DNA from 3 places in the Exiguobacterium sp. s78 genome. Region 1 is predicted to be linked to each of the others. Evidence: predicted binding sites of a transcription regulator. Region 1 holds the regulator's gene; each other region holds the start of a gene.
What was found. The regulator LexA, encoded in region 1, represses DNA repair genes until DNA is damaged. The targets are predictions, from matches to a motif close to CGAACATATGTTCG.
Positions count from the first base shown of each region.

Region 2: the regulator LexA is predicted to act here: its motif matches at 4,179-4,192, upstream of KNQ18_RS12330 (NUMOD4 domain-containing protein).
Region 3: the regulator LexA is predicted to act here: its motif matches at 3,004-3,017, upstream of uvrB (excinuclease ABC subunit UvrB).

Region 1 covers NZ_JACSNB010000001.1:1,760,601-1,768,025, reverse strand. Annotated here, with positions in the region: gene glpK (glycerol kinase GlpK) at 139-1,641, opposite strand; gene KNQ18_RS09210 (MIP/aquaporin family protein) at 1,685-2,386, opposite strand; gene KNQ18_RS09205 (metal-binding protein) at 2,573-3,043, opposite strand; gene lexA (transcriptional repressor LexA) at 3,075-3,689, opposite strand; gene yneA (cell division suppressor protein YneA) at 3,901-4,188, shown strand; gene KNQ18_RS09190 (YneB family resolvase-like protein) at 4,234-4,887, shown strand; gene KNQ18_RS09185 (DUF896 domain-containing protein) at 5,001-5,237, shown strand; gene tkt (transketolase) at 5,493-7,425, shown strand, end outside.
Region 2 covers NZ_JACSNB010000002.1:172,125-179,549, reverse strand. Annotated here, with positions in the region: gene KNQ18_RS12350 (GGDEF domain-containing protein) at 1-783, opposite strand, end outside; gene KNQ18_RS12345 (hypothetical protein) at 929-1,105, shown strand; gene KNQ18_RS12340 (methyl-accepting chemotaxis protein) at 1,196-2,830, shown strand; gene KNQ18_RS12335 (sunset domain-containing protein) at 2,944-3,549, shown strand; gene KNQ18_RS12330 (NUMOD4 domain-containing protein) at 3,592-4,119, opposite strand; gene KNQ18_RS12325 (AAA family ATPase) at 4,252-4,830, shown strand; gene KNQ18_RS12320 (GNAT family N-acetyltransferase) at 4,805-5,212, opposite strand; gene KNQ18_RS12315 (DNA alkylation repair protein) at 5,213-6,259, opposite strand; gene KNQ18_RS12310 (bifunctional transcriptional activator/DNA repair enzyme AdaA) at 6,256-7,299, opposite strand.
Region 3 covers NZ_JACSNB010000001.1:384,372-391,796, forward strand. Annotated here, with positions in the region: gene KNQ18_RS01870 (M23 family metallopeptidase) at 1-159, shown strand, start outside; gene KNQ18_RS01875 (S41 family peptidase) at 254-1,678, shown strand; gene KNQ18_RS01880 (PDZ domain-containing protein) at 1,701-2,864, shown strand; gene uvrB (excinuclease ABC subunit UvrB) at 3,070-5,037, shown strand; gene uvrA (excinuclease ABC subunit UvrA) at 5,039-7,425, shown strand, end outside.

The sequences.
Region 1 (7,425 bases):
CAAAGAATTATGATGTATGTGCTGAGGCGACACTTTTGAGTTTGGTGTTAGAAAAATGACTTTTAAAATGACTTTATTGTAGTTTTTATAAGACAGTGAAAACCCGGTCCCTCTGCAAAAGGGACCGGGTTAATTGTTTTATTTCGATGGTTTGAAGACCATAGTCGCTTCCACCGCTTTTTGCCATCCAGCATAGCGTTGTTCACGATCGTCTTCTTTCATCTCTGGTTTGAACTGGTGATCCAGTTTCCATTGTTTTTTGATCTCCGCTTTATCTTTCCAGTAACCAACAGCTAATCCAGCCAGGTAGGCTGCACCGAGTGCTGTCGTTTCGTTAATTTCTGGACGATCGACAGGAACGCCGAGGATGTCCGATTGGAACTGCATCAAGAAGTTATTCGCTACTGCACCACCGTCGACACGAAGTGTCTTCAGTTCGATACCAGAATCTTGTTCCATCGCTGTCAATACATCGCGTGTTTGATAAGCGAGTGATTCAAGCGTTGCCCGAACGAAATGCTCTTTATCTGTTCCTCGTGTTAACCCGAAGATTGCGCCACGAACATCTGAATCCCAGTATGGCGCACCGAGACCAACGAAGGCAGGAACGACATAAACACCGTCTGTTGAGTCGACTTTCGTTGCGTAACCTTCTGAATCTTTCGCATTTTTCAGCATCCGGAGTCCATCACGGAGCCACTGGATCGCAGAACCAGCGACGAAGATTGAACCTTCCAGCGCATATTCCACTTTTCCATCGACGCCCCAAGCGATCGTTGTCAAAAGACCGTGATCAGAAGAAACAGCTTTCTCACCCGTATTCATGAGCATGAAGCAACCTGTTCCGTATGTGTTTTTCCCTTCACCTGCTTCAAAGCACGTTTGACCGAAGAGTGCGGCTTGTTGGTCACCCGCAATACCAGCGATGGGCACTTCGTAACCGAAGAAATGATACGGTACCGTTTTGTCGTAGACTTCACTCGACTGACGAACTTCTGGCAACATGGAAGCAGGAACACTGAGGATATCGAGTAACTCTTCATCCCATTTTTGTTCGTAGATATTGTACATCAACGTCCGTGAAGCGTTCGTGTAGTCCGTGATGTGCGTTTTTCCACCAGACAGTTTCCAAACGAGCCACGTATCGATCGTACCGAAGAGCAATTCACCGTTTTCCGCCTGTTCACGCGCACCTTCGACATTATCGAGGATCCATTTGACTTTCGTCCCAGAGAAGTAGGCATCAATCAAAAGTCCTGTCTTATCGCGGAATTTCTGGTTCAATCCTTGTTCTTTTAAGTCATCACAGATACCAGACGTTTGACGCGATTGCCAAACGAGTGCGTGATAGACGGGTCTGCCTGTTTCTTTGTTCCAGACGACTGTCGTTTCACGTTGGTTCGTGATGCCGATTCCAGCGATTTGCTCAGGTTTGATATCTGCTGTACCGAGTGCTTCAGCCATGACAGCAAGAATCGAACCCCAGATTTCGTTTGCATCATGTTCGACCCAGCCTGGTTGCGGGAAGTACTGTTTGAATTCCCGTTGTGCCGAGTTGACGATTTTCCCATCGTGATCGAAGATGATCGCACGTGAGCTTGTCGTACCTTGGTCGAGTGCTAGGATATACTTGTTTTCCATTTCGAAATCCCCCTTGAGCGGTATGTGTTAGTGAGACGTGATCTTAGTAGATTAATTGATAGATGAACACGGCAATCGCTCCACCGATGATTGGACCAACGACAGGAATCCATGAATAGCCCCAGTCAGATGAACCTTTATTCGGAATTGGTAGGATAGCGTGCGCAATACGCGGTCCAAGGTCACGAGCCGGGTTGATGGCATACCCTGTTGTACCACCGAGCGATAGACCGATGACGACGACGAGTAAACCGACGATGAGTGGTTTTAAGCCGTCTCCGAACGTCGTTAAACCGAGTGCCAAGATACCGAAGACGAGAACGAATGTCCCGATGATCTCAGAAATCAAGTTCGACGGCGTATGACGAATCGCTGGACCTGTTGCGAACACACCGAGTTTTGCAGCTTGATCATCAGTCGCTTCAAAATGTTTCATGTAATGAAGCCAAACGAGAATGGCGCCGATGAAAGCTCCGACAAGTTGTCCGGCAATGTAGATCGGAACGTCTGCCCACGGTAGGTCAGAGTTCAAAGCAAGTGCGATCGTCAATGCGGGGTTCAAGTGTGCTCCACTTTCAGCAGCTACGAATGCTCCTGTCATGACGGCAAGACCCCAAGCGAACGTGATGACGATCCATCCGCTGTTTTCCGATTTCGTCTTTTTCAAGACGACACCGGCGACGACTCCATCCCCGAGCAGGATGAGGATCATCGTACCGATCATTTCCAATACAAAGTTATTCATGCAAAAACCCTCCCTTTGGATTAAAGCAGATAATGGCCTTTCTACTTTAAATTACTCCGATTTGAGAACGTTTTCAATACATATAATTGAAATATAGGAATGGAAATTTTTTATTTTGATGTTTAAAGATACGTAAAAGTGGATAAGAAAACACCTCTTACTGCCTGCAAGCAAGCAAAAGAGGTGTTACCGACGACGTTTTTTTCTTTTTTTAGGTCGAAACCAACTGCTGGAATAATCTAGTAGGATATGAATCGTGCTGGCTACGATGATGCCAATAACAAAAGCTGGCAGGGAAGCGAACCACGAATCAATCGTAGCAGAATCAAGAACCTGAAAATATAGACTTAAAAATAGTAGCGGAATCAGAATCGCAGCACTATAAAGAAGCCGAATGATGTCTCCGATGATCAGTCCATGCGACCAGATCGATCGGTGAGGCATGATCTTGACATACGGCATCCACAAGACTCGAAATGGTCCAAAGCGATAATAAGGTTCTGACTTTAAATCGAGGTCGGGTGACAACCAAAGGGTACCGACAGCGATACCGATGGCGGTTGGTAACCAATCGGTTTGTTGCGTTGCGACCGAATACGCAACGTAACCCGTCAGTGCGACGGTATTGACGGTATCATGTACATTTCCTGAAGGCATGAAAAAAGACCAGTCGTAACTGGTCCCTCCGTCAATGAATCGTCCGATACACGCCGATTACCTTACCAAGAATGGAGACATTATCGAAATACATCGGATCCATCGAGTCATTTTCTGGTTGTAAACGTACCTGTTGATCTTCTAAGAAGAACCGTTTCACCGTCGCTTCGCTATCTTCGGTCATAGCTACGACGATTTCTCCGTTTTCTGCTGTGTTTTGTTGGCGCACGATGACACGATCGCCGTCAAGAATACCTGCATTAATCATCGATTCACCATCGATCGTCAACATGAAGACCGTTTCGTTTCCTACATAATGTGCAGGGAGCGGGAACTGTTCTTCGATATTTTCAATCGCTGTAATCGGAAGACCCGCTGTGACTTTCCCGATGACGGGAACATGGACGATGGCTTCCGTGATTTCTTCAGGCTTATCAAGCAATATCTCAATCGCACGTGGTTTCGTCGGGTCACGGCGAATCATTCCCCGTTTCTCGAGTCGATCCAAATGACCGTGTACCGTCGAGCTAGACGCGAGTCCGACTGCTTCTCCGATTTCACGAACTGATGGTGGATACCCCTTCAGTTTCACTTCAGAGACGATGTAGTCGAGAATCTCTTGTTGGCGCTTAGACATTTTCCGCATACGAATTGCCACCTCTTTCTGGATTGAAGTTTGAAATGTAAGAATATATGTTTCTAGATTCACTATAACATAGAACAAATGAGCGTACAAACAATTGTTCGACATTTTGTGTTGACCGAACACGGGTTCTGTGTTTATTATGAGTTATGCGAACAATTGTTCCGCGAACATTTATTCTAACTCATTCATTTCATATTTGGAGGGATTCATGATGATTCATACGATTCGTACTCATGCTTTTTCAATTCTCTTCTATGCCTTAAGTATTGCCTTCGTGATCTTTTTACTCACACCGCGCCCGGATGAAAAAGTGGCGCAACTAATGACTGCTTCCGTTACTGTCGATGAGAACGCCACAGTCGAACAAATTGCTGAAGTCTACAATGACGGTTCGATGTCAGATGAAGAATACGTCAACTGGTTGATTAAAAATAATGATGTCGAGACAAAACACGTCATCTCAAAAAGCAAAATCGTTGTACCAATCGCACAACAATGACAAAATGGAAAAGTTGTGAAAGAACGAACAGGGATGTGAGGTACGATGAAGGTCGTGATTTATTGTCGGGTGTCGACCGAAAAAGAAGCACAAGATAGTTCGATCGAACGCCAACGGATGGAGCTTTCGAAGGTCGCGTCTCAAAAGGGTTTTGATGTCGTGGATGTCGTCTCTGAAAAAGAGAGTGGATATGACGTCGATCGGGAAGGGATGCTGACGGTTCTTGACCATGTGACACGTGATGCGGTAGATGCGGTACTCGTGACGGATGACACACGGATTGGTCGAGGGAATGCGAAAATCGCTATTTTGCACACGTTTAAGAAGCACGGTGTTCGGTTGATGACACTTGATTCTGATGGAGAATACCAGCTTGCTGATGCAGAAGCGATGGTCCTTGAGATCGTCTCACTGGTGGAAGAATATCAACGGAAACTGCATAATGCAAAAATCGCGCGCGGCATGCGGCGAGCTGTCGAACAAGGCTTTCGTCCGGAACGAAATCTGAATCGCCAAGGAGAGAACGCTGGGCGTAGTCGAAAGGACGTACCGATCGAAGAAATCGTACGCCTCCGTGAACTCGGACTGACGTTTTCAGATATCGCCATTACGCTTCGCGGGATGGGACATGATATTTCAAAGGCAACGGTCAATCGTCGATATCTTGAATACCGCGAACTGACACCTAGCCCGGAATGAAAAGCAAGTTACCCGTCGACTGACGCGGTTAACTTGCTTTTTTTTATAGCCTATTTTAAAGTAAGGATACAATTGAATAACTCAAGTTTGAGTCGTACAGAAAGAGGGATTCCATGTTATCACAAGAGCAATTAGATCGAATCAATGCATTAGCGAATAAATCAAAAGTCGAGCCGTTATCAGAAGCCGAAACCGCAGAGCAAAAAGAGTTACGTGCAGCGTATCTCGCAGCATTCCGTGGATCGTTCAAAAACCAACTCATGGGCATGAAAATCGTCGATGAAGAAGGAACGGACGTAACACCAGAGAAATTGAAACAAGCACAAGAAGAAGAACGGAATAAACAATAATCGTTTATTTCTTCTATAGTAAGGAAGAGGTCCCCAATCGGTGGATCTCTTTTTTTGTTAGATTGGTTAGATAGGAAACATTGTACGATAGCAATACATCTTAATAACGATCTTTCATCAATTCATGCATCCTGTATGAGTCGATAGAACGGCTATAGATAGCGCATTCATTTTAATGTGACATACTATTTAGAAAAGTTGTATCACATTTAAGAGTGTGCTAAAATGAGTAGGAATTTGTGAAAAAGAGAGAGGATGATTGTTTTGACGAACATGACGACAGTAGAACAATTAGCAATTAATACGATTCGTACCTTATCGATTGATGCCGTACAAAAGGCGAACTCGGGTCACCCAGGTATGCCAATGGGAGCAGCGCCGATGGCATTCTCGCTTTGGGCGGATCATATGAACCACAACCCTAAAAATCCAGAATGGTTCAACCGCGACCGTTTTGTACTTTCAGCCGGACACGGTTCGATGCTTCTCTACTCACTCCTCCACCTATCGGGATATGATCTATCAATGGATGATCTTAAATCATTCCGTCAATGGGGATCAAAAACACCAGGTCACCCGGAATACCGTCACACGGCTGGTGTAGATGCGACAACAGGTCCACTTGGTCAAGGGATCGCAATGGCAGTTGGTATGGCGATGGCAGAACGTCATCTTGAAGCAAAATACAACCGTGACGATCTCAACGTCGTCGATCACTTCACATACGGAATTTGTGGAGATGGAGACTTAATGGAAGGTGTCTCAGCTGAGGCGGCTTCACTCGCAGGTCACCTTGGTCTTGGTAAATTGGTCGTATTGTACGATTCAAACGATATCTCACTTGACGGCGATCTTGATAAATCATTCTCTGAAAACGTCCAGAAGCGCTTCGAAGCGTACAACTGGCAAGTCATTCGCGTAGAAGACGGAACGGATATCGATTCGATTTCGAAAGCAATCGCGGCGGCACAAGCAGAGACGACAAAACCGACATTGATCGAAGTCAAGACAGTCATCGGTTTCGGTTCACCGAACAAATCAGGGAAGTCGGCTTCTCACGGTGCACCACTCGGTGAAGCAGAAATCAAGTTGACGAAAGCTAGCTACATTTGGGATCACGAAGAGTTCTACGTTCCTGAAGAAGTCAAATCATTGTTTGACGAGCGGATCGTCCAACGCGGTGCTTCTGCAGAAGACGCTTGGAACGAGACGATGAAACAATACGAAGCAGCGCACCCAGAATTGCATGCTGAACTCGTTCGCGCAATCGCAAACGAATTGCCAAGCAACTGGGAAGCAGATCTTCCGACGTACGACTTGTCATCGAAAAAAGCGACACGTCAAACGAGTGGTGAAGTCTTGAACGGTCTTGCGAAGAACGTTCCGACATTGTTCGGTGGTTCAGCTGACCTTGCAGGATCGAACAACACGATGCTCAAAGGCGAAGCAGACTTCGATATCGACCCAAGCGGTCGTAACATCTGGTTCGGTGTACGTGAATTCGCAATGGCAGCAGCTGTCAACGGTATGGCACTTCACGGCGGCGTCATTCCTTACGGTGCGACATTCTTCGTCTTCTCGGATTACCTCCGTCCAGCTGTTCGTTTAGCAGCATTAATGGGACTTCCATCAATCTTCGTTCTGACACACGACTCGATTGCTGTCGGTGAAGATGGTCCAACACACGAGCCAGTCGAACACTTGATGAGCTTCCGTGCAATGCCGAACGTCACGATCTACCGCCCAGCAGACGGAAAAGAGACAATCGCAGCATGGAAAACAGCGGTACAAGCAAAAGACAAACCAACACTTCTCGTCTTGACACGTCAAGGTCTTCCTGAACTTGAAGGCACGACGACGGAAGGCGCTGAAAAAGGTGGTTATGTCATCGCTGGTGACGTCACGAAAGCTGATACACTCTTGCTCGGTACGGGTTCAGAAGTGCACCTTCTTGTTGAAGCACAAAAAGAACTTGGTGAATCAGTAGCTGTCGTTTCGCTTCCATCATGGGAAGTATTCGAAGCACAGTCAGCAGAGTACAAAGAATCAGTTCTTCCGAAACACATCACGAAACGTGTAGCAATCGAAGCAGGGGCTTCACTCGGTTGGTACAAATATGTAGGAACAGAAGGACAAGTCATCGGAATCGATCGTTTCGGCGCATCTGCTCCTGGAGACTTCCTCTTGA
Region 2 (7,425 bases), on a different contig from region 1:
CAGGTGACTGAGTTGCCGTAAGACGACGTCGCCCCCTTCATGACCGTATGTATCGTTGATTGATTTAAAATGATCGAGATCAAGAATGAGGACGGAAAAGACCGTTCCGTTCTGAGCGTACTCGGCTAACGTCTCATCCAGTTTTCGGCGGTTTCCCAGTTGTGTCAGTCCATCCGTTAAAGCCAGTTCTTGTTGCGTATGCACGAACAAAAAATGCTTCCTTAGTTCTTGTAGGAAACGATAGGTGACGTAACCACCAATCATGATGACGATGATATAGACGAGCGCAATCTCTAAAAACCGCTCGAACGTGTTCGTTAATAAGTAGAGCGCCGGTAAGCTATATGCGATACCTATTCCAAGCAACACGAGATAATCTTTCATCCGTTGAGCAGCAAACCGGCGATAAATCGTCGCTGTTACGAGTAACGCGACACAGATCAAGGTCGTCAGAATCAGTCCTTGGTATTCGCCAGCTGGTGTCACCGCGAATCGGGCACCGATAATGAACAGCATCGTTATGCTCCCGCTAACTAATCCCCCATAAAAGTACGCTGTGACGAGTGCAACAAGACGCAAATCAATCTTTGCAACGTCATAGGAGATACTGTTGAAAATCAACAGTGCACCAATCACACCGGCGATACAACCGATCGCGAGTCGGACTTGTAAGGAAGAGTTAGGCGAGATGCGCTCGATCCGTCTTAGCGGTAAAAACGCAAACAGCAATGTCGCAATCAACAGTGAGAAGTTCAACAACAATGAATTAAGCAACGTAAGCACGACGACATCCTCCTCATTCCATTTCAGATAGTTACTCTATTCCCGTCAGATTACACATTCCCCTCTTTTTCCAAGGTTTTCAAACAAGAGGAGAGGGAATCAAACAAATATGTCTATCGTCTACATCATTAAGGGGGAATCTTTCATGGACCGTCAAGCCGAAAAACGAAAAAGTAAGATGCCATTCTTCATCATTCTTGTCATCGCTATCTTCGTCATCGTTGCTGCTGCGTTGATCATTTACGTCACATCTGAACCAAAAGAAGAGACACAAGCACTTATGACCCATCTTGCAACTGTCCTTCCGATTTACGTGAATTAGATTCACAAGACCTTTACACAAGCCATACAACACCTTCATACATGTTGTTTCTTCTCCTTCCGATAGGTACACGGGAGGAGATGTTTTTTTATGCTTACGAAAAAACGATTATTAGCACAGCAACTAAATGGATGGTTGATTCCGATCGTCGCTATCGGATTGATCATGATCAGTGGTCTAAGCGTTTACGCATCGTATCAACAATCCGTCACAGCAACTGACGAACGGCTGATGCGTGAGTTAACGATGTTCGACGCGAACGTCCGGGCAACGTTTCTCGCGTATCCGGAGGACGCAACTGACCGCTCGCGTGCCATCAAACGATTGCAACAGCAACAGCGAACCGACTTATCACGTGACGACTATTCGATTCGTTTTCAAAGCCTGAACACGAGTGAGGCGTTCCGACCGTTGACACTCGAACCAACCAAACGAAAACAACTACTGCAGCACTTAAAAACAGAGCGTACATACGCTTTTTCGAATCAAGACCAGTTTCTTGTCGCAATGACGATTCCAGAACTCGATGACGTCATCTTACTGACGACCGATCGCGATAAATTAATCGCCCCTGCTCGAGATTTAGCTTGGACACTCGTCTGGGTAAGCGTAGTCACACTTGTAAGCATTAGCCTGTTGATTCGCTGGCGAATTCAACGCCAACTGGCACCGTTATCGAAACTCGCCCTACAGATTGAAGAAGCGCACGCGAAGCGCTCGTATCGTCCATTAACACTCAAGACGACGACCTTTGAGTTACAACAGCTGACATTTCAATACAATCAGTTGATGCAACAAATTAATGACTTAACGACCGAGATGCAACAAGCCAGTCAGGAACTTGAATCCGTCCAGCCTCACTTTTCCTCGCGCTTATCCGCGATGGATCAATCGGTCCAAGCCGTCGATGAAGTCGCCGGTTCTTTACTTGCGCAATCGACACAAATGGATCAGACGATCGTCGCTTCGACACGTTTGACTGCCCAAGGACACGATGCGTTAAGCGAAATGCAAACGACACTTCTGAACAGTCAACATGCCGTAACCCGTTTTCAACAGACTGTTCAGATAAATCACACGACACTTGAGACCTTACAAGAGGAAAGCCAGTTACTGAAGGAACAATCCGCGACGACAGAGCAGATTTTGCAACAGACCTCACACCTACAGCAGCAGATGGATACCTCGATTTCTCACATCCAGCGCGTTGCTGAAGAAACGCGCCGCTTGTCGCTGAACGCGCTGATTGAGGCAACCCGTGCCGGAGAAGCCGGTCGTGGCTTCACGGTCGTCGCTAAGGAGGTCGAAAAACTAGCGATCGATATTAGGACAAGTACGGACCATATTCGGCAGGTCAATCAGACATGGACGGCGGGACTCGATCAAGTCGAACAAGCACTCTCGCAAATGACGGAACGTTTTCTTTCGACGTCGCAACAACTCGAGACGGCAACGGAGCATTTAAAACAGATGCTGACCGAAGCGACGACGATCGAGACGACACTGGGTACCGTGGAACACCAACGCCAGATCGTCGCAGATGTTCAGTCGAACATGCAGGAACATCTACAGTCGGTTCAGCAGTTGATGTCAGAACTCTCGTTTTACAGCCAGGTGCTCGGAGAACAGATGCAACACCACGTCAACCAGCAGACGGAACTGAAGACACATAGTGCTGTACTCGAGTCGCGGATCAGTTCGTTGCAACAAACTATAAAAAATTAATTTTTAACATTTTTCCTAGTATTAATCTTTAAATTACAATATTTACTTATCATTTAATATGAAATAAAATGTTTTTTGGTAGGTAATCTTATATTTAAGGGGTTAATGAATCAATGGAAGAAAAGAAAAAGAAAAAAGGCGGCTGTTGTGGCTGTGGTTGTCTCATCTTCATTATTTTAATTTTCTTAGGCGCTTGTGGCGCTATTTTTGGAGAAGATGACTCTGACGATAAAGACAATAATACAAAGAGTCATCAATCTACTAAAGACTTGGACTCTGATGATCATAAAAATAACACTGAAGAAAAAAATGATACTAAAGCTAAGGAAGAAGCTGATGCTAAAGCTAAGGCAGAAGCTGACGCTAAAGCTAAAGCAGAAGCTGACGCTAAAGCCAAGACAGAAGCTGATGCTAAAGCCAAGGCAGAAGCTGACGCTAAAGCCAAGGCAGAAGCTGACGCTAAAGCTAAGGCAGAAGCTGACGCTAAAGCGAAGGCAGAAGCTGACGCTAAAGCTAAGGCAGAAGCTGACGCTAAAGCGAAGGCAGAAGCTGACGCTAAAGCTAAGACTTGCTTAAATATTCGAGGTAATATCTCTAGTTCAGGTGAGAAAATATATCACCTTCCTAATCAAAGGTTTTATAGTAAAACGGACCCTGAACAAGTTTTTTGTACAGAAGGTGCAGCTGTAAGTGCTGGATATCGCAAATCAAAAATCTAACTAAAAGTACCGGATATCTCATTTGATATCCGGTACTTTTAGTTAGCTAATAAATTTCGCTTCCTTCTTATCGATGATGTTGCGAATCCGGTTCTCCGTCACCTGATACTGCTCTGCCAATTGACGAATCGTTTTCCCTTTTTCGTACTGCACGCGAATCGTTCGAATCTGAAACGGTGATAGCGTCACATGTTGATTTAACAAGAGATCAAACTCACCAAGTAGTTCGTTATACTGCTGATCGATTGAAGGTAGAATTTCTAAGTTCGACAACTGATCGTCAGCCCGTTTACCATTGCGCCGGACGAGTTGCGCTTCCGTGACGTCTGTCGTCAGAAAGGCTTTTGCGACAAGCAATCCGACTTGCATCCGCTCTCCTCGACCACTTTGATAGAGCGTGACTTTGCGGTATCCTTCCCGATTGAGCCGTGGACGGAGCAAGACACCTTTTCGGCGTTGCTGGACACCGCGACACGTCACGATCGTCCGGTCGAGCGACCTTACGCGACCAAGTGATGAGACTTCATATATACCTACATAGCCGATGACGGCTTTCCATTGTTCTTGCATGGTTGTCCTCCTTCAGACAAGGACACGACGGGACTTCATACCTGAATTATATCAAATTACGAACAAACGTTCTAGTGATGTCACTCGTCGGAATGTGCTATTCTTAGCAGAAAAAGGAAATGAGGTTCGTCCATGAAATTTGTCTTGTTACTTGGTCCGCAAGCGGTCGGAAAGATGACGATCGGTCAGGAAATCGAACGGTTGACGGAGATGAAAGTCTTCCATAACCACCAGACGATTGACCTGTTATTGCCTTATTTTGATTTCTCAGAACCCGCACACCATCGCTTAAAGGATACGATCCGCCGCGAAATGTTCAAGGAAATGGCTAACAGTTCGCTTGAAGGTGTCCTGTTTACATTTCTCTGTCTATTCGGCGTCGAAGGCGGTGGTCTCGAGTTCATCGAAGAGACGGTCGAATTATTCGAACAAGCAGGTGCTGACGTCTATATCGTGGAACTGGATGCGCCGGTCGCAACTCGTCTGCATCGGAACACAACGGAAAACCGATTGACGCATAAAGTAACGAAGCGTGATCTCGCTGCTTCTGAACAGGACTTACGCGAGACGGCGGACGGATGCCGGACACGCTCGCTACCGGGCGAACTACCGGACGTCAACTATCTCTTCCTTGATACGGAACAGTTAAGTGCACGTGAAAGCGCTGAAGCGATTTGCGATCATTTCAACTGGTCCAAAACAACGGTCTAATCACTAAAGCCCCGTCCTGCTCAAGCAGGCGGGGCTTTAGTGATAGAGTTCGCGTGCATGCATATCGATTCGCTTGCAACTGAAATCCGTTCCGACGCCAAACCGTCTCACTGCCTGCTTCGCCGTAGATACACTTCAGTAATAACGTCCGCGCGAGATACGATAGAATCGATGTCAGTGCTTCCCTGATGTACCCGCGCTGATCGTCCTCATCCGTCGACGTATAACGTAAGGTTCCGGTCGATCCATTCCATGTGAAGGTAATCGTCCCGACGATCGTTTTCTCACGTAACGCATGCAGCGTCCACTTACAACCCGATTCTTCATCCGTTGCTTCGACAAACAGTCGTGACGTCGTAAAATCCGGATGTCTCCCTTGCATTCAGCTCCCCTCCTCGACCTCAAACGTTGCTGTCACGTAATCCTCTCCGTTAATCAAAATCGTCAATGTATGTGTACCAGGATAATGGACACGCGTCGACATGTTCCGAAACGATTGGCGTCGTTCGACTTGTAAGACACCTTTGACTTCCCGCTCCCGCAGTTGAAACACCTTTCGACTCGTTCCACGTTTTTTGACGTAATCAATTGCGTATTCAAGACGCAGACGTTGTTCAACGGAACTGTGCACTTGAAACGAAAACTGTAACTCCTGACCAATCGTCACCGATGAGACGACTAAATCCGTTACCTCGACCTCACCTTGCGTAACGTGCCCGAATAACTGCAACACGTCTGGGTTCCCACGCTTCAGTAACGTCCGCGAAGCGTGACGTAAAATCCAGTCCGTGTTCGGACCTGTTCCTAAGTGACGTTCGATTCGTTCGATCAAGTATTCCGGATGTGTCTTTGAAATATCATTCAAATGATTGGCGACACTTTTTCGGACATAGAGGGACGGATCCTGTAATAAGGCGTCAAGAATCGGTAACGCTGGACGCGGATCAGCAATCAAACGTGGAATCGCTTGACCCCACGGTAGACGTGGGCGTGTTCCTTCAGACGCTAAGCGCCGGACATGTTCATCGTCTGATGTTGTCCATTTGAGCGCCTGCTCGAGGAAACGTTCCTGATCAGCAAGTAAAAAGCGGCGAACGGCGAACTCGGACGTCGAATGTTGCGTCAACTTGGCAAGTGTCGCTAACGCAAGCGTCCAGTCAGCAAGGTCTGCCGTCCGTTCGACATACTCCGGAAAAACAATTCCCGGTAGCCCGGTAAACTGCGGTGCGAGTCGCTCTAGCTCCTCCGCTGCATCCGGAAACGGTGGCAAGATCGTCTCTAGCGTCTCCGCCACACGACGGACACGTTGTTTAAACGCGAGTTCTTCCCAGTCTCCCTGCTCGACCCGTCTTCGAAAATCCGGTACATCGACCGCTGCTCCTAAGCGGTCGAGCCAACTCGGTGAAAACACATCTTTAATCAAACTCATCCTTCATCCAGTCCTCTCTGTGTGCGCTCCAGTTTGAGCAATGTTTCCTTGCGTGCGAGTCCACCCGCGTATCCACCTAAATCTCCATTCGTCCGAATGACCCGATGGCACGGGATGACGATTGCCAGTTGGTTCGCTCCATTCGCTCGTGCGACGGCACGAACAGCGGTCGGTTGACCGATCCGGATCGCCAGCTCTTGGTACGAGATCGTCTCCCCACTCGGAATCCGCTCGAGTTCTTCCCATACACGGCGTTGAAATGGTGTCCCGTACCGCATCAGTGGCGTCTGAAACGATACCGGCTCTCCTTTGAAGTAACGACGGAGCTCCGCTTCGATCTGTCCAAAGACTGGTGATTCCCCGGGAACGATGACAGCGCGCGCTTTTAAACGTAATTGTTCGATTTCCCGCTCCAGTCCACGTCGGTCGACGAACTCGAGCAGATGTAAGAGTTGATCGTCGGCAATCGCCAGCATCGAACCGAGTGGTGTATCAAGCCATTTCGCGCGTAAGACCTGCCCGTCAAAGCGCGATGGTGCTTGTCCGAGAATCCGTGCTGACGCCTCACGAAAACCACTACTCGATTCATAACCTCCAGCTAACTGTCCTTCGATAATCGGCTTACCGGTCCGGATCTCCTTCATCGCAAGCCCCATCCGTCGTGCCCGAGCATACGCGACGAACGTCATCCCGAAACGCTTCTTGAACTGACGGCGTGCCGTTGATTCATCGAGACCAAGTGCTCGGAAATCGGCTTCCTTGAATCGTTTGTCTGGTTCTGCCTCGACCGCTTCGATCAAGCGTTGAATCGTACCATGATCTCCGGGATAAGCAAGCGGATGACAACGACGGCACGGTCGATAAGAGGCAAGTAATGCCTCTTGCGCCGTCTCAAAAAACTCACAGTTCTCTGCTTTCGGTTTTCGTGCCGGACACGTCGGACGGCAAAAGATGCCGGTCGTCTTGACACCAACAAAAAACGTTCCTTCGTACGTCGCGTCCCGGCGAACGAGCGCTTCATAATACGTGTGATGTTCCATCGCCTTCCCCTCCTTTGTCCTTAGTATACCGGCTTGTCCGGTCATCATGTCGCCGAAAATCAGGCATTGATATGTTTAAGATTCACTTAAGAAACATCGTCCTGTTTTCGAAAGGGACGATGTGCA
Region 3 (7,425 bases), 1.4 Mb from region 1:
AGTGTGTCGGCGGGGCAAACGGTCATGCCTGGTCAAACGGTCGGGACGCTTGGCTCAACCGGCTGGTCGACAGGACCGCATCTGCATTTCGAATTGCATAAGGGAGAGTGGGCGGTCGGACAACCGAATGCAGTGGACCCGGCACCGTACATCTTTTGACATCCCATAGAATACCGAAAAGATAGGGTAACCTATCTTTTTTTGCTATACTGAAAAAAATACTGCGTTTTTTAACGGAAGTGGGGAATCAAGCGTGAAAAAATCTACAACAGCAGTCATCGCGGTCAGTACCTTCGGGCTTGGTTTAGGGGCAGGCGCCGTCGGAATGTTGGCGGCTGGCGGAACGGATTCTGTCTCGACGTCATCGTCGTCTGCGAATGCGACGGGTGATTGGAAAAAAGTTGATCAGGTCCGTCAAATGATCGAACAGAACTATCTAGAGGACGTAACGGATAAGGAACTGCTGGACGGTGCGCTATCCGGTATGGCGGAAGTGCTTGACGATCCGTATTCCGTCTATATGGACGAGTCGGAGACAGCATCGTTCAATACGAATCTATCGTCTTCGTTTGAAGGGATTGGTGCGACGCTTGAACAAAAAGGCGAATCGATCGTCATCGTCTCACCGATTAAGGGATCACCCGCTGAAAAAGCCGGGATCAAACCTGGTGACGTCATCTTAGAAATCGACGGCAAGTCGACGAAAGGGCAAAAAACGGATCAGGCGGTCAAGAAAATCCGTGGTGAAAAAGGAACGAATGTCGTCCTGACGATTCAACGTAGTGGACAAGACGCGATGGACATCACGATCAAACGGGATACGATTCCGATTGAGACGGTCTATACGTCGACTGAAGACGTCAACGGGAAGAAAATTGGTGTCTTGCAAGTGACGCAGTTCTCAGAACCGACGGCTAAAGAGTTCGAGAAGGGGCTCGCGAAACTAGAGAGTCAGAACATCGATGGACTCGTCATCGACGTCCGTGGGAATCCGGGTGGTCTTTTGACGGCTGTCTCAAGCATGATTGCACCGTTCATTCCGAAGGATGTTCCGATTTATCAAGTCGAGAACAATAAAGGGGAGCGGCAGCAGGAATTCGGGAAGGCAGACGAGAAGAAACCTTATAACATCGTCGTGCTCGAAGACGGCGGATCCGCGTCTGCGTCTGAGATTCTGGCAGCCGGTCTGAAGGAAGGTGCCGGGGCTGAGGTCGTTGGTACGAAATCGTTCGGTAAAGGCATCGTCCAAAGTGCCTACGACCTAAAGGACGGTAGTGATTTGAAGTTGACGACGAACAAATGGCTGACGCCGGACGGCAACTGGATTCACAAAAAAGGGGTCGAACCGACGATCGAAGTCAAGCAACCAGCGTACTTCAACGTCACGAAGATCCTGACTGATCAGAAGTCACTTGCAGTCGGTGACTATGGTAAATCGGTCGAAAACGCTCACCTGGTCCTTGAAGCAATCGGTTACGAGCCAAAAGGACAGGATGGGTATTTTGGTGACACGATGAAGCAAGCTGTCGAAGCCTTACAAAAGGATGCGAAACTCGACGTCACTGGAAAAATCGATCAGCAGACAGCGGGTGAGATGGAGACGCGTCTCCTGAAGAAACTCGAGGACGACAAAAATGACGTCCAGCGGAAAAAAGCACTCGAGGTCGCTGCTCAATAATAAGGAATGGAAAGAGGTCTGAATGCGCGTGGAATTACTCGATGAAATTGGTTGGACCGCGATTAGTCTCATCGCCAGTCCGACCTTGTGGTTAGCACTCCTTGTCAGTTGGGTCATCGGCATCCGGCGTGTCAAACGGGAACGCGGACTGTTCCGCTCCCGGACACACGGAAAACGAAGCGATGTCCTCGAAACACTTTTACCGGGGTTACTAATTGGTCTCGTTTTATCCGTCGTCAGTGGCTGGCTCGGATTGACGCTGACGCCGCAATACGCTCTGTTGTTACTCGGGCTCTCAAGCGTCCTGCTGTTGGTCGGGATCGTTCTCTTGAACGTACCGCTTTGGCCGATCGTCTTGCTTGGACTTGCCGGCTGGTTCTTAATGGATTCACGTCTTGATCCGGTTCGAGCGGTTGAGCCGAAAATGATTTTATTGCTTGCGACGTTAACGCTCGTCGCGGAATGTCTCCTCGTCTGGTGGCGCGGGAAACGACGCCTGTCACCGTCACTCGTTGTCTCGAAGCGTGGTCGCTTCATCGGTGGGCTGTCAGCGAATAAACTTTGGCTATTGCCTTTGCTCGTCTTTGTTCCGGGAGACGTGCTTGAAGTCTGGTGGCCACGTTACAGCTTCCCAGAGCTCGTTCCGATCGTTCTCTGGTTACCAATCGGCTTCAGCTTCCTCTTTACGGGTAAGTTGCCGAAAGAATTGATGCGTCCGCTCGTTCAAGGACGTTTGATTACGAGTCTCGTTGCGATTCTATTGACGGTTCTTGCATACGTCACCGGGCAAGCTGAATGGCTGTACGGGATTGTCCTGTTGCTCGTCCTGCATATCCTATTGCATCAGCGGGTCAAACGCTTGAACCGGGCACAGACACCATTATTCCTCAATGGAACGCGTGGTGCCGTCATTCTCGGGACGCTACCTGATAAACCAGCTGCCGAGATGGGCTTGATTCCAGGTGAAGCGATTTATAAGGTCAATGGTGAGAAGGTCGATTCGGAAACATCGTTCTACGAAGCTATCCAAAAACACAAACCGTATCTGCGTCTTGAAGTCATGAACCATAACGGCGACATCCGGTTTGCGCAACGTGCCTTCTATGAACAAGATCATCATGAACTTGGTATTCTGTTCGTCAACGAGCCGGTCCATGGTCGCACTAAAGTGCGGTCCTTGCATTAACGAGTAAATCCCTGTCACGGAACAGCCGTGACGGGGATTTTTTTGTCGGCAGAAATATCGAGGATCAACACTCGAAGCAAAAAGAAACTTTTGCATTTTCGAAAAAAAGGGTAACTTCCTAAAAGGAGCACTTCATAATCGAATGTTTGTTCGTAAAGTGGTACAATAAAAATAGATTTTTTACGTGATGAGGGGGAAGCAAACGATGGATTTTGAACTCGTTTCACCATTTGAGCCAGGCGGTGATCAGCCGACGGCAATCGAAAAATTGGTGACTGGGCTAAAACAAGGCGAACGACATCAGACGTTGCTTGGGGCGACCGGTACCGGGAAGACGTTCACGGTCTCGAACGTCATCAAGGAAATCAAGAAACCGACGCTCGTCCTTGCCCACAACAAAACACTAGCGGGACAACTCTACTCGGAGTTCAAGGAATTCTTCCCGAACAATGCGGTCGAATACTTCGTTAGTTTTTATGATTATTATCAACCGGAGGCGTATGTCCCATCGACGGATACGTTCATTGAGAAGGACTCTTCGATCAACGACGAGATTGATAAACTACGTCACTCGGCGACGTCCGCCCTGTTCGAACGGGAGGACGTCTTGATCGTTGCGTCTGTCTCGTGTATCTATGGTCTCGGTAACCCGGAAGAGTACAACAACCACGTCTTGTCACTGCGTGTCGGCAATGAGATGGGGCGAAACGAGATGCTCCGTCGTCTAATCGACATTCAGTATGAGCGTAACGACATCGACTTCCAGCGCGGACGGTTCCGCGTCCGCGGAGACGTCGTCGAAATCTTCCCGGCGTCACGCGACGAACAGTGTGTCCGGGTCGAGTTCTTCGGTGACGAGATCGAACGGATCCGTGACATGGATCCGCTGACAGGTGAGATCGTCGCGGACCGCGAGCACATCTCGATCTTCCCGGCGTCCCACTTCGTGACGGGGGATACCCGTTTGCAGAAGGCGATCGCGAACATCGAGAAGGAACTAGAGGTTCAGCTTGCGAAGCTACGCGAAGACAATCAGTTGCTTGAAGCGCAACGGCTCGAACAACGGACGAACTATGATCTCGAGATGATGCGTGAGATGGGCTATTGTTCCGGAATCGAGAACTACTCGCGTCACTTGAACTTGATGCCGGAAGGGGCAACACCGTATACGTTACTCGATTACTTCCCGAAAGACTTCTTACTCGTTGCCGATGAGTCGCACGTCACACTGCCGCAAATTCGCGGCATGTATAACGGGGACCAGGCACGGAAACAAGTCCTCGTCGATCACGGCTTCCGTCTTCCGTCGGCAAAAGACAACCGTCCGTTACGATTTGAGGAGTTCGAGGAAAAAGTCAGTCAGGCGATCTATATCTCGGCGACACCAGGACCATATGAACTCGAACATTCAAAAGAGATGGTCGAGCAAATCATCCGTCCGACCGGTCTCGTTGATCCGACGATTGAGATTCATCCGATCACGGGACAAATCGATTACTTGATGGATAACATCCGTGACCGAGTCGCGAAGAACGAACGTGTTCTCGTGACGACACTGACGAAGAAGATGGCAGAAGACTTGACCGACTACTTGAAAGAGAATGGTGTCAAGGTCAACTACATGCACTCGGAGATCAAGACGCTGGAACGGATTGAAATCATCCGTGACTTACGACTCGGAAAATACGATGTCCTCGTCGGGATCAACTTGTTACGAGAAGGACTCGATATTCCGGAAGTCTCACTCGTGACGATTCTTGATGCCGATAAGGAAGGGTTCTTGCGGTCGGACCGTTCGCTGATTCAAACGATTGGTCGGGCGGCGCGGAACTCGGAAGGACACGTCATCTTGTTTGCCGATAAAGTCACCGATTCGATGCAACGCGCGATCGATGAGACGGAACGCCGTCGCGCGATCCAGATGGCGTTCAACGAAGAACATGGCATCACGCCGCAGACGATCAAAAAGGATGTCCGTGGTGTCATCAGTACGACGATCGAGAGCGACGACACCGTCGAAAAACTCGAGAAGTTCAACAAACTCAAAAAACCGGAGCGCGAAACGTTGCTTGAGCAGCTCGACCAAGAGATGCGTCAAGCGGCGAAAGACATGCAGTTCGAAAGAGCTGCTGAGCTCCGCGACCTCATATTAGAATTGAAAGCAGGTGCCTAAGTTGGGAGAAAAGAAGAATCAGATTATCATCAAAGGCGCTCGCGTCAATAATCTACAAAACATCGATGTCGAAATCCCCCGCGATCAGCTCGTCGTCTTGACGGGCTTGTCCGGGTCAGGAAAATCGTCGCTTGCCTTCGATACGATTTACGCGGAAGGACAACGACGTTATGTCGAAAGTTTATCAGCCTATGCCCGTCAGTTCCTCGGACAGATGGATAAACCGGATGTCGACACGATCGAAGGACTGAGTCCAGCAATTTCAATCGACCAGAAGACGACGAGTAAAAACCCACGTTCGACGGTCGGAACGGTCACAGAAATCTATGATTATTTGCGTCTATTGTACGCGCGAATTGGTAAACCGATTTGTCCGAATCACGGAATCGAGATTTCGAGCCAGACGATCAGTCAGATGGTCGACCAAGTGATGGAGTTACCGGAGCGGATTCGTCTGCAAATCCTCGCGCCAATCGTTTCCGGACGAAAAGGAACGCACGTCAAGGTGCTCGACGATTTGAAGAAGGAAGGCTTCGTCCGCGTCCGTGTCAACGGAGAGACGATGGATCTTGCCGAAGAGATCACGCTTGAGAAAAACAAGAAACACTCGATCGAAGTCGTCGTCGACCGTGTCGTCGTGCGACCAGATGTCGAAGCCCGTCTTGCGGACTCACTTGAGACTGCACTTCGCCTCGCGGACGGTCGTGTCATCGTCGATACGATGGACGGCAACGAATTGTTGTTCAGTGAACATCATGCTTGTCCAATTTGTGGCTTCTCAATCGGCGAACTCGAACCACGGATGTTCTCGTTCAACTCACCGTTTGGTGCTTGTACGTCATGTGATGGTCTCGGAACGAAGCTTGAGGTCGATGTTGATCTCGTCGTGCCGCATCCCGATAAGTCATTGAACGAAGGGGCAATCGTGGCGTGGGAACCAACGAGCTCGCAGTATTATCCACAATTGCTCAAAGCGGTCTGTGACCACTTCAAGATCGATATGGATACACCGTTCGAACAATTGTCAGAAGAACACCGCGAAACGATCTTGAACGGAAACACGAAGGAAGAGATTCACTTCCGTTATGAGAATGACTTCGGGATGGTCCGAAATACGAACCTCTACTTCGAAGGAGTTCTCAATAACTTACAACGTCGCTTCAAGGAGACGTCGTCTGATTATATCCGGGAACAGATGGAAGGCTACATGGCGAAGAAGGCGTGTCCGACGTGTAAAGGACATCGCTTGAAACGGGAATCGCTCGCCGTCAAAGTATCCGATCACCATATCGGTGAAGTGACGAAGATGTCGGTCAAACAAGCGGTCATGTTCTTCGACGAACTACCGGAGAAATTAAGTGAAAAGGATAAGACGATTTCGCGGATGATCGTCCGTGAGATTCACGAACGGGCGTCGTTCCTTGAGAACGTTGGTCTCGATTACCTGACGATCTCACGCGCAGCCGGTACGTTGTCCGGTGGGGAAGCGCAACGGATTCGTCTCGCGACACAAATCGGTTCGCGTCTGACGGGCGTCCTCTACGTTCTCGATGAACCATCGATCGGTTTGCACCAACGCGATAATGATCGTCTGATCAATACGCTGAAGGCGATGCGTGACCTCGGCAATACGCTGATCGTCGTCGAGCACGATGAAGATACGATGATGGCAGCCGATTACTTGATCGATATCGGACCAGGAGCCGGCGATCACGGTGGATTCGTCACGGCAGCCGGGAAACCGGAGGAGTTGATGCAGGATGCGAACTCGTTGACGGGTCAATACTTGTCCGGGAAGAAGTTCATTCCTGTTCCGTCGACACGCAAAGAGCCAGACGGTCGGATGCTTCATATCCACAAAGCATCGGAAAACAACTTGAAGAACGTCGATGTCGATATTCCGCTGGGTCTGTTCGTCGCCGTCACTGGTGTCTCGGGCTCCGGGAAATCGACGTTGATCAATGAAATTCTCTATAAGACGATCGCGCACGAGATGAACCGGGCGAAGGAAAAACCGGGTGCTCATAAAGGGATTACGGGTCTGGATCAAATCGATAAGGTCATTGACATCGATCAGTCACCAATTGGTCGGACACCGCGCTCGAACCCAGCAACGTATACCGGTGTCTTCGATGACATTCGGGACGTCTTTGCTTCGACGAACGAAGCGAAACTCCGTGGTTACAAAAAAGGGCGTTTCAGTTTCAACATCAAGGGTGGACGTTGTGAAGCCTGCCGTGGCGACGGAATCATCAAGATTGAGATGCACTTCTTACCGGACGTCTATGTTCCGTGTGAAGTCTGTCACGGGAAACGTTATAACCGCGAAACACTTGAAGTGAAATATAAAGGCAAGACGATTGCCGACGTGCTTGAGATGACGGTCGA